DNA from 3 places in the Streptomyces sp. NPDC018031 genome. Region 1 is predicted to be linked to each of the others. Evidence: riboswitches for the same ligand, from Rfam matches in the RefSeq annotation. Region 1 holds a riboswitch; each other region holds the start of a gene.
What was found. Region 1 has a riboswitch for cobalamin ahead of ACH4B3_RS02200 (ribonucleoside-diphosphate reductase subunit alpha). Riboswitches for the same ligand answer to the same signal wherever they lie in the genome.
Positions count from the first base shown of each region.

Region 2: another riboswitch for cobalamin. It lies ahead of ACH4B3_RS06135 (FecCD family ABC transporter permease); the one in region 1 lies ahead of ACH4B3_RS02200 (ribonucleoside-diphosphate reductase subunit alpha).
Region 3: another riboswitch for cobalamin. It lies ahead of ACH4B3_RS11550 (prenyltransferase/squalene oxidase repeat-containing protein); the one in region 1 lies ahead of ACH4B3_RS02200 (ribonucleoside-diphosphate reductase subunit alpha).

Region 1 covers NZ_JBIRFT010000001.1:517,249-523,737, reverse strand. The annotation lists gene ACH4B3_RS02210 (alpha/beta fold hydrolase) at 1-597, opposite strand, end outside; gene ACH4B3_RS02205 (ribonucleotide-diphosphate reductase subunit beta) at 846-1,904, opposite strand; gene ACH4B3_RS02200 (ribonucleoside-diphosphate reductase subunit alpha) at 1,904-4,327, opposite strand; cobalamin riboswitch at 4,453-4,610, opposite strand; gene mctP (monocarboxylate uptake permease MctP) at 4,912-6,489, opposite strand, start outside.
Region 2 covers NZ_JBIRFT010000001.1:1,430,878-1,437,366, reverse strand. The annotation lists gene ACH4B3_RS06150 (Fur family transcriptional regulator) at 1-413, opposite strand, end outside; gene ACH4B3_RS06145 (ABC transporter substrate-binding protein) at 433-1,485, opposite strand; gene ACH4B3_RS06140 (ABC transporter ATP-binding protein) at 1,849-2,628, opposite strand; gene ACH4B3_RS06135 (FecCD family ABC transporter permease) at 2,628-3,662, opposite strand; cobalamin riboswitch at 3,840-3,979, opposite strand; gene ACH4B3_RS06130 (FABP family protein) at 3,972-4,544, opposite strand; gene ACH4B3_RS06125 (DsrE family protein) at 4,807-5,169, shown strand; gene ACH4B3_RS06120 (DUF3099 domain-containing protein) at 5,518-5,772, opposite strand; gene ACH4B3_RS06115 (DUF1416 domain-containing protein) at 6,206-6,489, opposite strand, start outside.
Region 3 covers NZ_JBIRFT010000003.1:286,271-292,759, forward strand. The annotation lists gene ACH4B3_RS11540 (glycosyltransferase family 4 protein) at 1-1,066, opposite strand, end outside; gene ACH4B3_RS11545 (TetR family transcriptional regulator) at 1,575-2,186, shown strand; cobalamin riboswitch at 2,302-2,432, shown strand; gene ACH4B3_RS11550 (prenyltransferase/squalene oxidase repeat-containing protein) at 2,636-3,949, shown strand; gene ACH4B3_RS11555 (SCO2322 family protein) at 3,949-4,713, shown strand; gene ACH4B3_RS11560 (CbiQ family ECF transporter T component) at 4,929-6,167, shown strand; gene ACH4B3_RS11565 (ABC transporter ATP-binding protein) at 6,164-6,489, shown strand, end outside.

The DNA of each region.
Region 1 (6,489 bases):
GACCACCGAGTGCTTGCGCACCCGGCCGGAGCCCAGCGGGGACATGAAGCGCTCGATCAGCTCGGTGGCGAACTCCGCCCGCTCGCCGCGCTCCAGCATCCCCAGCCAGCGGGGCACCGACCTGGCGTACTCGTCCGGTACGGACGCGGCCATCCCCGCGAAGGCCAGCCTGGCCACCCGGTCGGGGCGGGCCTGGGCGAAGCGCAGGGCGATGCCGCCGCCGAAGCAGGCGCCGAGCAGGTTGACCCGGTCCATGCCCAGCGTGGTGAGCAGGTGGTCCACGGCTCCGGCCAGGAAGTCCAGTCCGTAGCGGGAGGGGAGGAAGTCGGCCTCGCCGTAGCCGGGGAGGTCCACGGTGACCAGTGTGCTCCACGGGGTCAGCCACTTCTCGTGGCGGATCCACGCGTGCCGGTTCTGCGAGGAGCCGCCGAGGATCAGCAGCGGCTCCGTGTGCGGGGCGTCCTGGCGGACGACGCGGCAGCGGTAGGAGAAGCCCTGGAAGGCGAAGGCTGGCTCCTCCACCCGCGCCTGCTCCTCGGGTCCGGGATCGGGGTCGAGGGAGAGGGTTTTCCGGGCAGTGGCGGTGTCAGAGCTCATGAGGACCCCTGGGTGGATGGAGCAAGGGCGGTCCCTCATCATGGCGCTGACCGCATCATTCCGGATGTAATCCGTCTTTAGTGGGCGATTCCTCATCCGGGCGGTCTGCTGCGGTTGCGGCGCTTCTGTGCGTGTGGTTGCGCTGGTTGGCGCGGACACCGGTGCACCGGGAGACACCACGGGGGCGCACCCGCGGGTGAGCGGGTGCGCCCCCGAAGGGACTTGGGCCCGGGGCGGGCCGGCGTCCGTCAGAAGTCGTCGTCGAAGGAGACCGACCCCTCCACCGCCACCTGGTACGCCGAGGCGCGGCGCTCGAAGAAGTTGGTGAGCTCCTGGACGTTCTGCAACTCCATGAAGGAGAACGGGTTCTCCGAGCCGTACCGGGCCGGCAGACCGAGCCGGACCAGCCGCTGGTCGGCCACGCACTGCAGGTACTCGCGCATCGACGCGGTGTTCATCCCCGGCAGCCCGTCGCCGCACAGGTCGCGGGCGAACTGCAGTTCCGCCTCCACGGCCTCCTCCAGCATCGCGGTGACCTGCTTGCCCATCTCCTCGTCGAAGAGATCAGGCTCCTCCTCGCGGACGGTGTCCACCACCTGGAAGGCGAAGTCCATGTGCATGGACTCGTCGCGGAACACCCAGTTGGTCCCGGTGGCCAGACCGTGCAGCAGGCCCCGGGAGCGGAACCAGTACACGTAGGCGAAGGCACCGTAGAAGAACAGGCCCTCGATGCACGCGGCGAAGCAGATCAGGTTGAGCAGGAAGCGGCGGCGGTCGGCCCTGGACTCCAACCGGTCCAGCTTCTCCACCTCGTTGATCCACCGGAAGCAGAACTGCGCCTTCTCGCGGATGGACGGGATGTTCTCCACCGCGTCGAAGGCGGCGGCACGGTCGTCCGGATCGGGCAGGTAGGTGTCCAGCAGCGTCAGGTAGAACTGGACGTGCACCGCCTCCTCGAAGAGCTGCCGCGACAGATACAGCCGCGCTTCGGGGGAGTTGATGTGCTTGTAGAGGGTGAGCACCAGGTTGTTCGCCACGATCGAGTCGCCGGTCGCGAAGAACGCCACCAGCCGCCCGATCAGGTGCTGCTCGCCGGGGGAGAGCTTGGCGAGGTCGGCCACGTCGGAGTGGAGGTCGACCTCCTCCACGGTCCAGGTGTTCTTGATGGCGTTGCGGTAGTGCTCGTAGAAGGCCGGGTACCGCATCGGCCGCAGGGTGAGTTCGAAGCCCGGGTCGAGCAGGTTCTTCACCGCCGGGGCGGCGGCGCCGGAGGAGAGCGCCGTGCTGGTGGGGCTGTTGTCGGGCATTACTGGCAGGCCTCGCAGGACTCGGGGTTTTCCAGGGAGCAGGCGATCGCCTCGGCGTCGGGGGCGGCCTGCGGCACCGGGACGGTGGCCGCGGCGCCGGCCGCACGGGCCGACTGGGCGATCCGGGTCGCCGGACGCGACCGCAGGTAGTAGGTGGTCTTGATGCCCTGCTTCCAGGCGTACGCGTACATCGAGCTGAGCTTGCCGATGGTGGGCGAGGCCATGAACAGGTTGAGCGACTGGCTCTGGTCGAGGTACGGGGTGCGGGCGGCGGCCATGTCGATCAGCGCGCGCTGCGGGACCTCCCAGGCCGTGCGGTACAGGTCCCGCAGCTCCCGCGGCACCCAGGAGAAGTCCTGCACCGAGCCGTTGGACTCGCGCAGCGCCTCACGGGTCTGCGCGTCCCACACCCCGAGCCGCTTGAGGTCCTCCACCAGGTAGGAGTTGACCTGGAGGAACTCCCCGCTGAGCGTCTCGCGCTTGAAGAGGTTGGAGACCTGCGGCTCGATGCACTCGTAGACGCCCGCGATGGAGGCGATGGTCGCGGTCGGCGCGATGGCCAGCAGCAGCGAGTTGCGCATGCCGGTGACCGCCATCCGCTCGCGCAGCGCGGTCCACCGCTCCGGCCAGGTCACCTGGGCGCCGGCGTAGTGGTCGGGGTGGAGCACGCCGCGCGCGGTACGGGTGGCGGACCAGCCCGGGTGCGGGCCGTGCCGCTCGGCGAGGTCGCAGGACGCCTCGTACGCGGCGAGCATGATCCGCTCGGAGATCCGGGTGGACAGCGCCTTGGCCTCGGGGGAGTCGAAGGGCAGCCGCAGCCGGAAGAAGACGTCCTGCAGGCCCATCAGGCCCAGGCCCACCGGCCGCCAGCGCGAGTTGGAGGCGCCCGCCTGCTCGGTCGGGTAGAAGTTGATGTCCACCACGCGGTCGAGGAAGGTGACGGCGGTGCGGACGGTGGCGTCCAGCCGCTCCCAGTCCATGCCCGGGACGCCGTCCCCGGTGTCCGGGCCGAGATGCGCGGCGAGGTTGACCGAGCCCAGGTTGCACACCGCCGTCTCACCGTCGTCGGTGACCTCCAGGATCTCCGTGCAGAGGTTGGAGGAGTGCACCACCTTGCCCGGCTCGGCGGTCTGGTTGGCGGTGCGGTTGGCGGCGTCCTTGAAGGTCATCCAGCCGTTGCCGGTCTGCGCCAGGGTGCGCATCATCCGCGCGTACAGCACCCGGGCCGGGATGGTCCGCACCGCCTTGCCCGCCGCTTCGGCGCGCCGGTAGGCGGTGTCGAACTCCTCGCCCCACAGGTCGACCAGTTCCGGGACGTCGGACGGGGAGAACAGCGACCACTCGGCGTCCGCCTCCACCCGGCGCATGAACTCGTCCGGGATCCAGTGCGCGAGGTTGAGGTTGTGCGTGCGGCGGGCCTCCTCACCGGTGTTGTCGCGCAGCTCCAGGAACTCCTCGATGTCCGCGTGCCAGGTCTCCAGGTAGACGCAGGCCGCCCCCTTGCGACGACCGCCCTGGTTGACGGCGGCGACCGAGGCGTCCAGGGTGCGCAGGAACGGCACGATGCCGTTGGAGTGGCCGTTGGTGCCGCGGATCAGCGAACCCCGGGCCCGGATACGGGAGTAGGACAGGCCGATGCCGCCGGCGTGCTTCGACAGCCGGGCCACCTGGTGGTAGCGGTCGTAGATCGAGTCCAGCTCGTCCAGCGGCGAGTCCAGCAGGTAGCAGGACGACATCTGCGGGTGGCGGGTGCCGGAGTTGAACAGGGTGGGGGAGCTGGGCAGGTAGGACAGCGAGCTGGTCAGCCGGTACAGCTCGGACACCTCCGCCAGGGCCCGCTCCGAGAGGTTCTCGGCGAGGCCGCAGGCCACCCGCAGCAGGAAGTGCTGCGGGGTCTCGATCACCTGACGGGTCGTGGGGTGGCGCAGCAGGTAGCGGCTGTGCAGGGTGCGCAGGCCGAAGTAGCCGAAGCGGTCGTCGGCGCCGTCGGCCACGGTCTTGTCGACCAGGGTGTCGAGGCGGTCGGCGTGCGCCCGGACGAAGGCGAGGGTGGCGTCGGAGATCAGGCCCTCGCGGTGGCCGGTCTCGACCGAGGCGGAGAAGGACACCGCGCCCTGGCCGGCCGCCTCCTCCGCGATGGCGAGGGTGAGCAGCCGCGCGGCCAGCCGGGAGTACTCGGGTTCCTCGGAGATCATTCCGGCGGCGGCTTCGGTGGCGAGCGCCCGCAACTCCGCCTCGTCCGAACCCGGATGGCGGCCCCGCAGCGCGGCGGCCGCCACCTTCCCGGGGTCGGTGGCAGGCAGGTCGGCGGTGAGATCGGTCAGGGTGCGCAGCAGGGCGGTCCCCGGCGCGTCGGGCGCGGCCGTGGGGTCCTTGGGGTCCTGGGCTGCCGCTGAAACCGGATCGGCGGGCGCGATGGTCACGGAAGTGCTCTCCCTCGCTCGGCTGAGAGGGCCAGGAGGGCGGTGCGCGATGGGCGCCCACGGGCATGCCGAACCGATGACGGGGCACACCGTGCAGCGTCCACCGGCCCAACCCGCGAGGCCCGGACGTCTTCGAGGCCGTCGGCAGGTAACCGGACTTACGCGCACGCAAAAACACACACGTACACCGTTGCGGGACAGTTCCGGATTCGCACCGGATTCCCCTGCGGCGACAGCGAGGATGAGCATACATCTTGTGTTGGCCGCCGCATGCGCCCCCACATGTTGTGTCAGCAGGTTTGAGCTTTCGCACGATTGTGCTATATCGCGGCGATGCGTGCTCGGCCGCCGCGGCGCACCCGAAGAGGCACGGCGCACGGCGCGGGGGCGGGCCCGCGGCACGGGGCGCGGCGCACGCCAAGGGGCGCGGCGAGCTCGCCGCGCCCCTTGGTCGTCACGCTACCGCCCGGCCGGGCGCAGGACGGCACCACGGCGCCGTCCGGGAGGCGTTCGGAGGTGTGAGACCGGGCACGGCCTCCCCACCGCCCGGCGTACGGGCCGGCGCCCGCGGCGCCGGCCCCGGTTCAGTGCCCGCCCGGCGCACCCGCGGTCGCCGGCGGCAGTTCGGCCTTCACGCCGGCGTCGCCGATGTCGGCCGTGTAGTCCGACGGGGAGGTCTCGTCGATCCCGTCGGGCGCCTTCATCGCCCGCAGCAGCACCGTCAGCGCGACCGTCACCAGGACGTTGAGCACGAAGGCGGTCAGGCCGATGTAGCCGATCTCACCGATGCCCGGAATCTCCTTCTGGCTGCCGCCGAAGTGCTTCTGGGTCGGGCTGGCCACGCCGTACGCGGCCACCGTGCCGTAGATCATGCCGACCGCCCAGCCGGCGATGAGCGCCCAGCGGTGGAACCACCGGGTGAACAGCCCGCCGACCAGCGCCGGGAAGGTCTGCAGGATCCAGATGCCGCCCAGCAGCTGGAAGTTGATCGCCACCGTCTTGTCCATGCCCAGGACGAAGATCAGGGCACCCACCTTGACCAGCAGCGAGACCAGCTTGGAGACCTTCGTCTCCTGCTCCGGCGTGGCGTCCGGCTTGAGGAAGTCCTTGTAGATGTTGCGGGTGAACAGGTTCGCCGCGGCGATGGACATGATCGCCGCCGGGACCAGCGCGCCGATGCCGATCGCGGCGAACGCCACGCCCGCGAACCAGGCCGGGAACATGTCCTCGAACAGCTGCGGGATGGCGAGCTGCCCGTTGTCCACCTTCACGCCGGCCGCGATCGCCATGAAGCCCAGCAGCGCCAGCAGCCCGAGCACCAGCGAGTACAGCGGCAGGATCGTGGTGTTGCGGCGGATCACCTCGCGGCTGCGGCTGGAGAGCGTCGCGGTGATCGAGTGCGGGTACATGAACAGCGCCAGCGCCGAGCCGACCGCGAGCGTGGCGTACGCCCACTGGGACGCCTCCGCCGGTGCCAGCGACCCGCGCGGCTTCCCGGTCGCCTCGTTGGTCTGCCCGAACGCCTCCCCGGCCTTGGCGAAGATGGCGTCGAAGCCGCCCAGCTTGATCGGGATGTAGATGATCGCCACCGCGATGACCAGGTAGATCAGCGCGTCCTTGACGAAGGCGATCAGCGCCGGGGCGCGCAGGCCGGACGAGTAGGTGTACGCGGCGAGCACCCCGAAGGCGATCAGCAGCGGCAGGTCCTTGACGAACCAGTTGGTGTCCGCCCCGCCGCCGACGCCCATCACGTCCAGCACCGCCTGGATGCCGACCAGCTGGAGCGCGATGTACGGCATGGTGGCGAGGATGCCGGTGACCGCGACGGCCAGCGACAGCCCCTTGGAGCCGAAGCGGCCGCGGACGAAGTCCGAGGTGGTGACGTAGCCGTGCTTGTGCGACACCGACCACAGCCGGGGCAGGAAGGTGAAGATCAGCGGGTACACCAGGATGGTGTACGGGACGGCGAAGAAGCCCGCCGCGCCCGCGGCGTACACCGCGGCCGGCACCGCCACGAAGGTGTACGCGGTGTACAGGTCGCCGCCCAGCAGGAACCAGGTGATCCAGGTGCCGAAGCTGCGGCCGCCCAGACCCCACTCGTCGAGGCTGTTCTCGTTCTCGGCCTTGCGCCAGCGCGCGGCCAGGAACCCCATCACCGTGAC
Region 2 (6,489 bases), 910 kb from region 1:
CGGGCGCACCGGGTACACCGCCCGAAGATCGCGAAGTGCTTGAGGTCGGTGTCGAAGCCGAACTCCTCGCGCAGCTTCCGGGTGAACGACTCGGCCACCGACAGGTCCGCCTCGATCACGTCCGTGCAGTCCCGGCACACCAGGTGGATGTGGTGGTGGCGGTCGGCGAGGTGGTAGGTCGGGGCGCCGTGTCCGAGGTGCGCGTGGCTGACCAGGCCCAGCTCCTCCAGCAGCTCCAGGGTGCGGTAGACGGTGGAGATGTTGACGCCGCTGGCGGTCCGGCGCACCTCGGTGAGGATGTCGTCGGGGGTGGCGTGTTCGAGGCGGTCGACGGCCTCCAGCACCAGCTGGCGCTGGGGCGTCAGGCGGTAGCCGCGCTGTCGGAGGTCGGTCTTCCAGTCGGTGGTCGCCACGGGCCCAGTGTAGGCACGGTCAGTGGGATCGGTTGCCGCCCGCGTCGCGCCGCTCGTCGGCCACCTCGCGCAGATAGCCGGCCAGGGCGGCGACGGCCGCCGGGTTGCGCGGGCTCTCCACCAGGTCGGCGTAGTCCAGGACGAAGATCCGGCCGTGCTTCACGGCGGACACGTCGCGCAGCGGCGGGTAGCTCTCCAGGAACTTCCGCTTCTGCTCGGCGCCGGTGTCCCCGTAGTCGTTGATCACGATGACGTCGGGGTCGCGTTCGACGACGGTCTCCCAGCCGACGGTGGTCCACGAGTCGTCGAGGTCCTTCATGATGTGGTCGCCGCCGGCCTTGGTGATGATGTCGTGCGGTGCGGCGAACCGGCCGGAGGTGAACGGCTTGTCCCGGCCGTCGTCGTAGAGGAACACCGTGGGCCGGTCGGCGCCGCGGGGGGCCTCGGCCCGGGCCTCGGCGACCTGGGCCCGGAAGGTGCGCACCAGCTTCGCGGCCCGGTCCTCCACGTCGAAGATCTTCCCGAGGTTCGTCAGGTCGGTGTAGAGCGCGTCCAGCGGCGGCATCACGCCGCGTGCCGAGCCCCGGCCGTTGCGGCAGGACTCGGTGAGGACGTAACTGCCGATGCCGAGCTTCTCCAGGGCGGCCGGGGTGAACCCGTCGTCCTCGCCGAAGCCGTAGTTCCAGCCGGCGAAGACCAGGTCGGCCCGGGCGTCCAGCACCATCTCCTTGTTGATCTCCTTCTTCGACAGCCACCGGACCTTGTCGTAGCCGTCCTTCCAGGGCACCCCGGCCAGGTCGCCCTTGTCGTCGGGCGTCACGAACCCGGCCATCCGGTCCTCCAGACCGAGGGCGAACATGATCTCGGTGATGCCGACGTCGTTGGTGACCACGCGCCGCGGCATCTCCGCGTAGGTGGTCTCGACGCCGCAGTTCTCGACGGTGACCGGGTAGTGGCCGGACCGGTCGTGCTTCCCGGCGGTGGTCTCGTCGTCCTTGACCTCGGCCCCGCACCCGGCCAGGGCCAGGGCAGCGACGAGGAGCAGGGCGGGCGTGCGGGAACGGGCGTGCATGGGGACCTCACAGGGTGGGTGGGGGAGGTACGGGGAGGCACAGGGCGGGTGGGTGGGAGAGGCACAGCGCGGGTGGGCGGGGGAGACGCAGCGCGGGTGGGCGGGGGAGACGCAGCGCGGGTGGGTGGGGGAGGCACAGGGTGGGTGGGCGGGAGAGGCACAGCGCGGGTGGGCGGGAGAGACGCAGCGCGGGTGGGTGGGGGAGGCACAGGGCGGGTGGGCGGGAGAGACGCAGCGCGGGTGGGTGGGGGAGGCACAGCGCGGGTGGAGTGGGGCGGGGCGGGGTGGTGCGCGTCGGTCCCGGTCCCGGTCCCGGTCCCGGAACCCGGTCCCGGACCCGGTCCCGGGGGTGGGACCGGGGCCTCAGGGGGCGGTGGCCGGCAGCCGGTCGAAGAGGAGTTGCACCGCGCCGGTCTCCGGGTGCCGCACCCGGTGCGCGCGCACGCCGAAGACGTCGGCGAGCAGCTCCGGGGTGAGGACGTCGTGCGGGGTGCCGGAGGCGACGATCCGGCCGCCCGCGACGACGTACAGGCGGTCGCAGTGGACGGCGGCGAGGTTGAGGTCGTGGAGGGCGGCCAGCACGGTCAGCCCGGCGTCCCGCACCAGCGCCAGCACCTCCAGCTGCTGGGCGATGTCCAGGTGGTTGGTGGGCTCGTCCAGGACGAGGACGGCGGGCTGCTGGGCGAGCGCCCGGGCGATCAGCACCCGCTGCTTCTCGCCGCCGGAGAGGGTGTGGAAGTTCCGGTCGGCGAGGTGGGCGGCGCCGACCCGGGCCAGCGCCGCCGTGCACAGTTCCCGGTCGGTCGCGCTGGTGCGGCCGGCGGCGCTCTGGTGCGGCAGCCGGCCCATGGCGACCACTTCCGCGGCGGTGAAGCCGAACTCCCCGGTGGATTCCTGGGGGAGTGCGGCCAGCCGCCGGGCGCCGTCCCGCGCGCTCAGGGTGCGCAGGTCCGTGCCGTCCAGCCGGATCGCGCCGGCGGTGGGGCGCAGGGCGCGGTAGACGCAGCGCAGCAGGGTGGACTTGCCGCTGCCGTTGGGGCCGACGAGGCCGACCAGCGCCCCGCTGTCCGCCCGCAGGGTGAGGTCGTCCACCAGCCGGGCCCCGGCGACGTCCACGGTCACGTTCTCGATGTCGAGCCGCATCAGGCACCTCCGAGGTGGTGGCCGCGGCGGCGCATCAGCAGCACGAAGCACGGCACGCCGATGACGGCGGTGATCACGCCGACCGGGAGTTCGACGGGTGCCAGCAGCACCCGGGACAGGATGTCGACCCAGACCAGCAGGACCGCGCCGAGCAGCGGGGCGACCGCCAGCACCCGGCGGTGGTCCGCGCCGACGAGCATCCGGGTGATGTGCGGGACCATCAGTCCGACGAACCCGATCGCCCCGCTGACCGCCACCACCGCGCCGGTGACGGCGGCGGTCACCACGAACAGTTCGGTGCGCAGCCGCCGGGCGTCCACGCCGAGCGCGGCGGCGGTCTCGTCGCCCATGGCGAGCGCGTTGAGCCGGCGGGCGGCCAGCGCCAGGTAGCCGAGTCCGGCGGCGACGGCGGCGGCCGCGATCGGTACCGAGGGCCAGCCCGCTCCGCTGAGGCTGCCCAGCAGCCACATCATCGCGGCACGGGCGGCCTCGCCGCGGTCGGCGCTGAACACCATCAGGGTGGTGATCGCCGAGAAGCCGTAGTACATGGCGGTGCCGGTGAGGACCAGGCGCAGCGGGGTGAGCCCCTGCGGGGTGCGGGCCGCGGCGTAGACCAGGGCCATGGCGGCGAGCGCGGAGACGAACGCGGAGGCCGACAGGGCCCAGATGCCGAGGCCGGTGAAGGCGCCGAAGAGCAGGACGGCGTTGGCGCCGACCGCGGCTCCGGAGGAGATGCCCAGGACGAAGGGGTCGGCGAGCGCGTTGCGGACCATCGCCTGCACCGCCACCCCCACCGCCGACAGCCCGGCGCCGACGACCGCGGCGAGCACGGCGCGCGGGAAGCGCAGTTCCCAGACGATGGTGTAGGCGGCGACCTCGTGCCGCTCGATGGCCGAGCCGGTGAGCCCGGCGCGCAGATAGCGCAGCACCTCGGGCCAGCCGATGCCGGCCGAGCCCAGGCCGGCCCCGCAGACCAGGGATATCAGCAGGGCGGCGCAGCCCGCGCCGACCAGCGGGGGGAGCGGCAGCCGCAGCGGTGCGCCGGGTGCGCGCGGGCCGGCGGTCTCGGTGTCGGGTGCGGTCCTGGTGGTGGCTGCCACGGGCGGGTCGCCTTCGCCTCGGGCCGTTTCGTACCTACGGGAAAGGGCGCCCGGGGCGGGCTGTGCGGGCACAGCGCCGGTGGCGGATCCCCTCGCAGTCCACGGCGAGTTGTCAGGAACGACCGCCGCCGCAGGTGATCTGGCTCGCGTCCCTCGCGGGACGCCCACAGTTGCGGGTCAGCGCCGGATTTCGACCGGACTTCCCCTGCGGGGCGGGTGGAGAAGGTGCTGCTGGAACCGGGTCTAGCGGAAGAACGCGATCCCGTCGTCCGGGAGGTCGCCGAGGTCCTTGGCCCAGGCCGCGACCTCTTCCGGGGTCACCGCCTTCTTCAGGTGCGCCGACATGTAGGGGCGGAGCGGCACCTCGGGGGTGGCCTTCTCGCCGACCCACATCAGGTCGCCCTTGACGTAGCCGTACAGTCGCTTGCCGCCGGAGTAGGGCCCGGAGGCGGCGGTGCGCGCGACCGCGTCGGTGACGACGTCGATCTGCGGCTTGCCCTCGGCCAGCTCGCCGTACCAGACCTCGACCACGCCCTGGTCGCGGACCATCACGATCTCGACCTTGCGGTCCTTGTCGATGCGCCAGTAGCCGGACTCGGACTCCAGCGGGCGGACCTTCTTGCCCTCGCTGTCGAGCACCCAGCTGCGGGAGACGTACTCCAGGAAGTCCCGGCCGTCATGGCTGAAGGTGACTTCCTGTCCGAAGTTGCACTTCTCCGAGCCGGGGAAGTCGGCGACGCCGGCGCCCGCCCAGTTCCCGAGGAGGAAGGCGAGGGGCACGAGGTCCGGGTGGAGGTCGGACGGGATCTCGATCATGGAATCAGGCGATCTGTGGAGAGGGGCGGGAGGGGAGTCAGCGCTGGCCCTGGTACAGCTTCTTCCAGGTCAGCCCGGCGAAAGCGACGACAGCGACGGCGACCAGGACCAGCAGGGTGGTGAAGACTGCCTCAAGCACGAGCGCGCTCCTCGGACGGAGTGAGGGTTTTACGGACCGTGGCCAAGTCTAGTGGGCGGTCCGCGCGCCGGTGCTGTGAGGTGCGCGGCAGGAGGCGGGCGCGCCGCGCACTACAGTGCCGACATGGCCAAGAAGCTGGTGATCAAGGTGACGGCGGGCGCCGACGCGCCCGAGCGGTGCTCGCAGGCGTTCACGGTGGCGGCGGTGGCCGCGGCCAGCGGGGTCGAGGTCTCGCTGTGGCTGACCGGGGAGTCCACCTGGTTCGCGCTGCCGGGGCGGGCGGCGGAGTTCGAGCTGCCGCACGCGGCCCCGCTGCCGGAGCTGCTCGACGGCATCCTGGCGGGCGGCACCGTCACGGTGTGCACGCAGTGCGCGGCGCGCCGCGGGATCGAGGAGAAGGATCTGATCGAGGGCGCCCGGATCGCCGGGGCGCAGGTCTTCGTGAGCGAGATCATGCCGGACGGCGTGCAGGCCCTCGTCTACTGAGGGGGCGCCGCCGGCGGCCCGGACGGGCGTGGCACGGGCCGGCGGGCTCGGATGGCGGGGCGCCGGCCGGTGGGCCCCGGACGGGCGTGGCGCCGGCCGGTGGGCCGCGGCCGGGCGTGGCACGGGCATTCCGGGTCCGCCCCACCGTCGTGCGGGCCCGGTCTTCGTGCGGGCCCGGTCTTCGTGCTGGTCCGGCCTTCGTTCAGGCCCGGCTTTCGTGCTGGTCCGGCCGTCGTGCGCGGCGGCCGTCGGTGCGGACCGGTGCGACGTTCCCGTGGGGTGTTCCGGCGCGGTGTGGCGCCGTGCTCCGGCGTGGTGTTCCGGCGCGCGGGGCCGGGTGGGCGCCGTTCAGCGCGGCTCGCGGCGGTCGATCTCGCGCCACCACTCGTCCGACTGCCGGTCGCCGGTCTCGTCCCACCACCGGTCGTCCGGCCCCCGCCGGTTGGCGACGATCGCGGCGAACGGGGGGATGACCATGGCGACGACGCACATCCCGACGGCCACTGGTACCGACCACAGCCGCACCACGGCCCAGGCCGTGATGAAGAGCGCCAGACACACTCCCATCAGTACGAAATAGGTGTGGCGCCGTCGCGCGTACATACCTTCAGCCTACGGCCGGGGGCGCCGTCCGGCACCGGCCCCGGCCGGGGCGGACGGGTGGGTCCGCGCCACCGCCGCGCCCCGCGCCGCGCGGGCGGGCGCCGGTGTCCGCCCCGCGCGCCCGGGGCTGCCCGGCGCCGCTCCCCGGCACCGCCCCCGGGCCCGGGGCAGCGCAGGCGAGGGATGCCGGGTGCGGCGACGGCGAGGGATGCCGGACGCGCGGGGAGAACCGGGGCCACCGGGCATGCGGCGACGGCCGGGGGGTTCCGGTGGCCCGGCGGCGACGGCCGGGGGTTCCGGGAGCCCGGCGACGGCGGGGCTCCGGGGCCTCGCCGACGGCCGGGGGTTTCCGGGCATGCGGCGAGGGCCGCACCCCGCCGAGGCGTCCAACCCCGGGGTGCGGCCCTCGTCTCGCTGAGCCGGTGCGCACGGCTCAGACGGCGATGGCGACCTCCGCCAGTCCGCCCTTCTGGGCGACGACGGTGCGGTCCGCGGTCGCGCCCGGGACGAGGGCGCGCACGGTCCAGGTGCCCTCGGCGGCGTAGAACCGGAACTGTCCGGTGGCGGAGGTGGGGACCTCCGCGGTGAACTCGCCGGTGCTGTCCAGCAGGCGCACGTAACCGGTGACGGGCTCGCCGTCGCGGGTCACCGAACCCTGGATGGTGGTCTCACCGGGCTTGACGGACGAGGCGTCGGGGCCGCCGGCCTTGGCTCCAC
Region 3 (6,489 bases), on a different contig from region 1:
TCTCGCCGTCGGGGCCGGCCACCTCGGGGATGGCGCCGCCGGTGGTGGCGACCAGGGCGGTGCCGGTGGCCATCGCCTCGGCGGCGGGCAGCGAGAAGCCTTCGTAGAGGGAGGGGACGCAGGCGATCTGGGCCCCGCGTATCAGGTCGACCAGCTCGGCGTCGCTGATGCCCTTGACGAACCGGACCGCCTCCTCCAGGCCGTAGCGGGTCATCGCGGCGGCCACCGGCCCCTCCTCGGGCCGCTTGCCGACCACCACCAGATGGGCGTCGGGCTGCTCGGTGCGGACCTTGGCGAGCGCTTCGACCAGGTGGACCAGGCCCTTGAGGGGGACGTCGGCACTGGAGGTGGTGACGATGCGGCCGGGCACCTCGGGGACGGCCGGGTCCGGGGCGAACAGCCGGGCGTCGGCGCCGATGGGGACCACGTGGACCCGGTCGGCGCGCACCCCCAGGTCGTCCATGATCTCCCGGCGGGAGGAGCCGGAGACGGTGAGCACCGAGGGCAGCCGTCCGGCGACCCGCTTCTGCATCCGGGTGAAGCCGTACCAGCGGCGCACCGAGGCGCGGCGGCGCCAGTCGGGGGCGGCGTCCAGTTCCAGCCGCCGGTCCACGGTGATGGGGTGGTGGATGGTGGTGACCAGCGGGAACCCGACGCGGTGCAGGCCGAGCAGGCCGTAGCCGAGGGTCTGGTTGTCGTGCACGACGTCGAACTGGCCGCGCCGGGCGGCGAGATGGCGGCGGGCCCGCAGGCTGAAGGTGAGCGGCTCGGGGAAGCCGCCGGTCCACATGGTGGCGACCTCCAGCGCGTCGATCCAGTCGCGGTACTCCCCGCGCGCGGGGGTCCGGAAGGGGTCGGGCTGCCGGTACAGGTCGAGGCTGGGCAGCTCGGTGAGGGTGACCCCGTCGTCCAGGACCGGGTACGGCTGGGCCCCGATCACCTCGACGTGGTGGCCCAGTCGCGCCAGTTCGCGCGAGAGGTGGCGTACGTAGACGCCCTGGCCACCGCAGAACGGGTTCCCCTTGTAGGTGAGCAGCGCGATGCGCAGCGGCCTGTCGCCGGTCACTCGCGGCCCCCTTCTCGGTGCAGTTCAGCGGGAGCGTATCCGCAAGCAAACGGCTAGAACAAGTTTCACTTACGGATCGCCGGAGAAGTCCGAAGATACCCGCCCGGCACCGGCCCGCCCGGGGCGGGACGGGTGATCCGCGCCACTGCCGCCGCCCGGTGCCGCGCGGCGCCCCGGCCGGGTGCCGGCCGGGCCGCCGCCGGGTCGCCCGGGCACCGTGCCGCACCAGCGGCGACGGCCGCGGGACCGGTGGGCGGCGGGGCGCCCGGCGGGCCGTCCGGCGGGCGGCGCCGGAGCACCGGACCCCGACGCACCGTCACCTGACGGGCGAGTACCGCGACCGGCGGCAGGAACCTGTCCGAGCTGGGACGACGGCGCTCCGGGCGGGCTTCGGCGGGGTTAGCCTGGAACACGTTTCAGTGACTCGCACCACTCCGGCGGCCCTGCCATCATGCACGGTGTCCGCAGCCTGCAGACGGAACGTACCGAAGGCACCGAAGTAGGACAGATGACCGCAGAAGCCAAGCCAGCCTCCCTGCAGCTGACCGAGCGGCAGGAAGCACGCCGCCGCCGGATCCTGCACGCCAGCGCCCAGTTGGCGAGCCGGGGCGGCTTCGACGCGGTGCAGATGCGCGAGGTGGCCGAGACGTCGCAGGTGGCCCTGGGCACGCTGTACCGCTACTTCCCCTCCAAGGTCCATCTGCTCGTCGCGACCATGCAGGACCAGCTCCAGCAGATGCACGAGACGCTGCGCAAGCGTCCGCCGACCGAGCCCGAACCCGCGGCGCGGGTGGCCCAGACCCTGATGCGGGCGTTCCGCGCGCTGCAGCGCGAACCGCAGCTGGCGGACGCGATGGTGCGGGCGCTGACCTTCGCCGACCGCTCGGTGAGCCCGGAGGTCGACGCGGTCTCCCGGCTCACCACCGCGATCATCCTGGACGCCATGGGCCTGACGGGGTCGCCGACCGCCGAACAGCTCTCGGCGGTGCGGGTCATCGAGCACACCTGGCACTCGGCGCTCATCACCTGGCTGTCGGGACGGGCCTCGATCGCCCAGGTCAAGATCGACATCGAGACGGTGTGCCGGCTGATCGACCTGACCGCGCCGGCCCGCCGCTGACCGACGGCCGGCCGCCCGGTCGGCCCAAGCGCCCGTCGTCCGCCGCCCGGACCGGCCGGTCACCGGTACGCGCCCGAGCCGGGGCCGGGTCACGGACACCGCCCCGGTTAGAGTGTCCGTGCACAACTTCATCGGTGTCCGATCGGGAGAAGCCGGTGCGAATCCGGCGCTGACCCGCAACCGTGAGTACGGCCCTTCCCGGCGCCGTACGAGCCGGAGCGCCCGGCCGGACGTCGCACAGGCTCCCGTCACCGGCGGCGCCGCGCACGCTGCGCCGCCGGGACGCGGCACCGTCGAGGAATACGGAGCCGGGCCCGGTGCCTCCGCGTCGCCGGCCGCAACCGATGCGGGCGCGCGGGTGGTCGGCCGCGCGCGGCTGCGCAGAACCGCACCACCCACCGCAACGACGTCAACCGGCCCGGCCGGTCTCCACCGAGAGGCACCGTCCCATGAACGCACGCCGCAGCGCAGCGGCTCTGGCTGTCTCCGTCGTCCTGGGCACGGCCCTCGCGCCCGCCGCGACCGCCGCCGGAGCAGCCCGGCAGGACACGCCCAAGCCCACGGCATCCGCCCTGCCGGAGGCCCTGTACGGCTCCGGAGACCCCCGGTTCGACGGCGTCTGGCGGCAGTCCCTGGCACTCCTCGCGCAGGACGCGTCCGGCCTCACGCCGCCCGCGGCGGCCGTCGACTGGCTGGCCGGACAGCAGTGCGCGGACGGCGGGTTCGCGGCCTACCGCGACGAGACGGCGACGCCCTGCGAGCCGAAGAAGGGCGAGTTCAGCGACGCCACGGCGGCCGCCGTGCAGGCGCTGGCCGCGGTCGGCGGCCGGGGCGCCGTGGTGGAGAAGGGCATCGCCTGGCTCAAGCGGCAGCAGAACGACGACGGTGGCTGGGGCATGAACCCGGGCAGCCCCAGCGACGCCAACTCCACCGCCACCGTGATCGGGGCCTTCGCGGCCGCCGGCGAGGACCCCGCCGGGATCACCTCCGCCAAGGGCGGCCACAGCCCGTACGACGCGCTGCTCGCGCTGCAACTGGGCTGCGACGCCGACCGGGACGAGCGCGGCGCCTTCGCCTACCAGCCGGACAAGGGCAAGCTGCACGCCAACCCGCTGGCCACCACGGCCGCCGCGCTCGCCGCCCACGGCAAGGGATTCGTGTTCGACGTCGCGAAGGCAGACAAGACGGACAAGCCGCTCGCGCCGCTGGACTGCGACGGCGGCAGCGGCGACGACAAGGCCGCGCGGGAACCGGCGGCCGGCGCGGACGCCGCCACCGCCTACCTGTCCGCCGCGCTCGCCGCCAACGGCCAGCACCTCAACGGCACGATGCCGGGGCAGGAGAAGCAGCCCGACGTCGGCGGCACCGCGGACGCGGTGCTCGCACTGGCCGCCGGCGGCCACCGGGAGGCCGCCGCCAAGCCGCTGAAGTGGCTGACCGGCAAGGAGGCCGGGGCCGTCGCCTGGGCCGAGGACCAGCCCGCGGCGCTGGCCAAGCTCATCCTCGCGGGCCGCGCCGCCGGGGCCGATCCGCGGGACTTCGGCGGTACCGACCTGCTCCGCGCGCTCGGCGAGACCGGCCCCGGCGCCGGGACGCCGTCGGCCGACCCGAGCGGGACCGAGCGGAAGAAGGACTCCGAGAACGACAAGGACGACAACGACGACGACGGCGGCTACGGCGTCTGGTGGATCGTCGGCGTCGGCGCGGTCATGGGCATCGGCATCGGCTTCCTGCTGAGCGGCCGGAAGAAGCAGCAGCACTGATGGACACCGCAGCGACCCCCCGGAGGCGGACCGGCCCCGGGACGGACGGGACCGCGCGCCCGCCCGCACCGCCCCGGGCGCGGCCGTCCGCCGTCCCGGGCACGGCGATATCCGGCGCGGTGGCCGCCCTGGCGGCCGGAGCCCTGATCGCCCTCGGCGCCACCCCCGCGGCCGCGGCCGACGGCTACCGCTACTGGTCCTACTGGGAGCGGGACGGCGGGCGGTGGACCTACGCCACGCAGGGCCCGGGGACCGCCCGGCCCGGGGACGGCGACACCGTCGGGTTCCGGTACGCCGTCAGCCCCGACTCGCGGAACGCCACGCGGCCGCGCGGCACCGCCTCCTTCGACACCATCTGCGGGGACACCCCGGCCGGGGACGGCGGCAAGCGGGTCGCCGTGGTCATCGACTTCGGTACCGCGGCCGACGCGCCGGACGGGCACACCCCGCCGGCGGCCCGCACCGCCTGCGCCCGGGTCGCCGGCGGCGCCACCGCGGCGGACGCGCTGGCCGCGGTCGCCGAGCCGCTGCGCTACGACTCCTCGGCGCTGCTCTGCGCCATCGGCGGCTACCCCCGGTCCGGCTGCGCGGAGGTCGTCTCCCGGTCCGCCGGTTCGGGATCCGCCGACGACGACGGCGGATCCCGGGCGGACGGCGGGGACGGCGGGGACGCCGGCCCCTCGGCCGGTCTGATCGGCGGGGCCGCCGCCGTGGTCGCGCTCGGGGCCGCCGCCCTGTGGCAGGCGCGCCGCCGCCGCGGATGAGCGCCGGCGGACCCCGCCCGTCCCGGCCCGGTGCGGCCGAAGGCGGACCCGGGGGCGAGTGCGGGGCGGTGCCCGGCCGCCGCGGCGGCACCGGACCCGGCGCGCCGCAGGGCGCGCCCGGCGGCACCGCGGCCGACCCGCCGGAGGGCGCCCGGGGCGGCGCACCCGGCACCCCGAAGGGCACCGCGAGCGGGGCGGCCTCGCTCGCCGAACGGCTGCGGGCCCCCAGGGAGACCCGCCGCACCGCCCTGCACGCCGGCGCCTGGTGGCTGTGGGCGCTGGGACTGGCGACCGCCGCGTCCCGCACCACCAACCCGCTGCTGCTCGGGCTGCTGATCGCGGTCGCGGGCTATGTGGTCGCGGTGCGCCGCACCGACGCGCCGTGGGCCCGGTCCTACGGCGCGTTCCTCCGGATCGGCCTGCTGGTGCTGGCGATCCGGCTGTTCTTCGCGGTCTTCCTCGGCTCGCCCATCCCCGGCACCCGGGTGCTGGTCACCCTCCCCGAGGTGCCGCTCCCGGACTGGGCGCGCGGGGTGCGGCTCGGTGGCGCGGTCACCGCCGAGGGCCTGCTGTTCGCCTTCTACGACGGGCTCAAGCTGGCCACCCTGCTCATCTGCGTCGGTGCGGCGAACGCCCTCGCCAACCCGGTCCGGTTGCTGAAGTCGCTGCCCGGCGCGCTCTACGAGGCCGGCGTCGCGGTGGTCGTCGCCATGACGTTCGCGCCGAACCTGGTGGCCGACGTGCAGCGGCTGCGGTCCGCCCGGCGGCTGCGCGGCCGCCCCGACCGGGGGGTGAAGGCGCTCCTCCAGGTGGGGATGCCGGTCCTGGAGGGCGCGCTGGAGCGGTCGGTGGCGCTGGCCGCGGCGATGGACGCCCGGGGGTACGGCCGTACCGCCCGGGTCCCGGCGGCGGTGCGCCACACCACCACGGCGCTCACCCTCGGCGGGCTGCTCGGCGTCTGCGCCGGCACCTACGGGCTGCTCGCCGCGCAGGGCGCCGGGTACGGGCTGCCGGTGCTGCTGGCCGGGCTCGCCGCCGCGCTGGGCGGCCTCCGCCTGGGCGGCCGCCGGTCGGTGCGGACCCGGTACCGGCCGGACCGCTGGGGGTTGCGGGCCTGGCTGGTGGCCGGGTCGGGCGCGGCGGTCGCGGCCCTGATGATCTGGGCCTCCGACTACGCGCCGCAGGCGCTGCACCCGCCCGCGGTGCCGCTCACCGCGCCCACGCTGCCGCTGTGGCCCGCCGCGTCGGTGCTGCTCGGCCTGGTACCGGCGTTCGTCGCGCCGGCGCCGGCCCGCCCCTCGTCCGGGGCGGCGGCCCCGGCCCGGACCGGGCCCGCGTCCCGTACCCCGGCCGCCTCCCGTCCCCCGTCCCGTACCCCGGCCGGTCCCGCGTCAGGGGTCCCGGCCGCGTCCCGCGCCGCGGCCCGGCCGCGTTCCGAGGAGTCCACCCAGTGATCCGCTTCGACCAGGTGTCCGTCACATACGCCGACGCGGCCGGCCCCGCGCTGACCGGCGTGGACCTGACCGTGCCCGAGGGCGAACTGTGCCTGCTGATCGGGCCGTCCGGAGTCGGCAAGTCGACTTTGCTGGGGACGGTCAGCGGTCTGGTCCCGCACTTCACCGGCGGCACCCTGCACGGCCGGGTCACGGTCGCCGGCCGCGACACCCGCACCCACCGGCCCCGGGAACTCGCCGACGTGGTGGGCACCGTGGGCCAGGACCCGATGGCCCACTTCGTCACCGACACCGTCGAGGACGAGCTGGCCTACGGCATGGA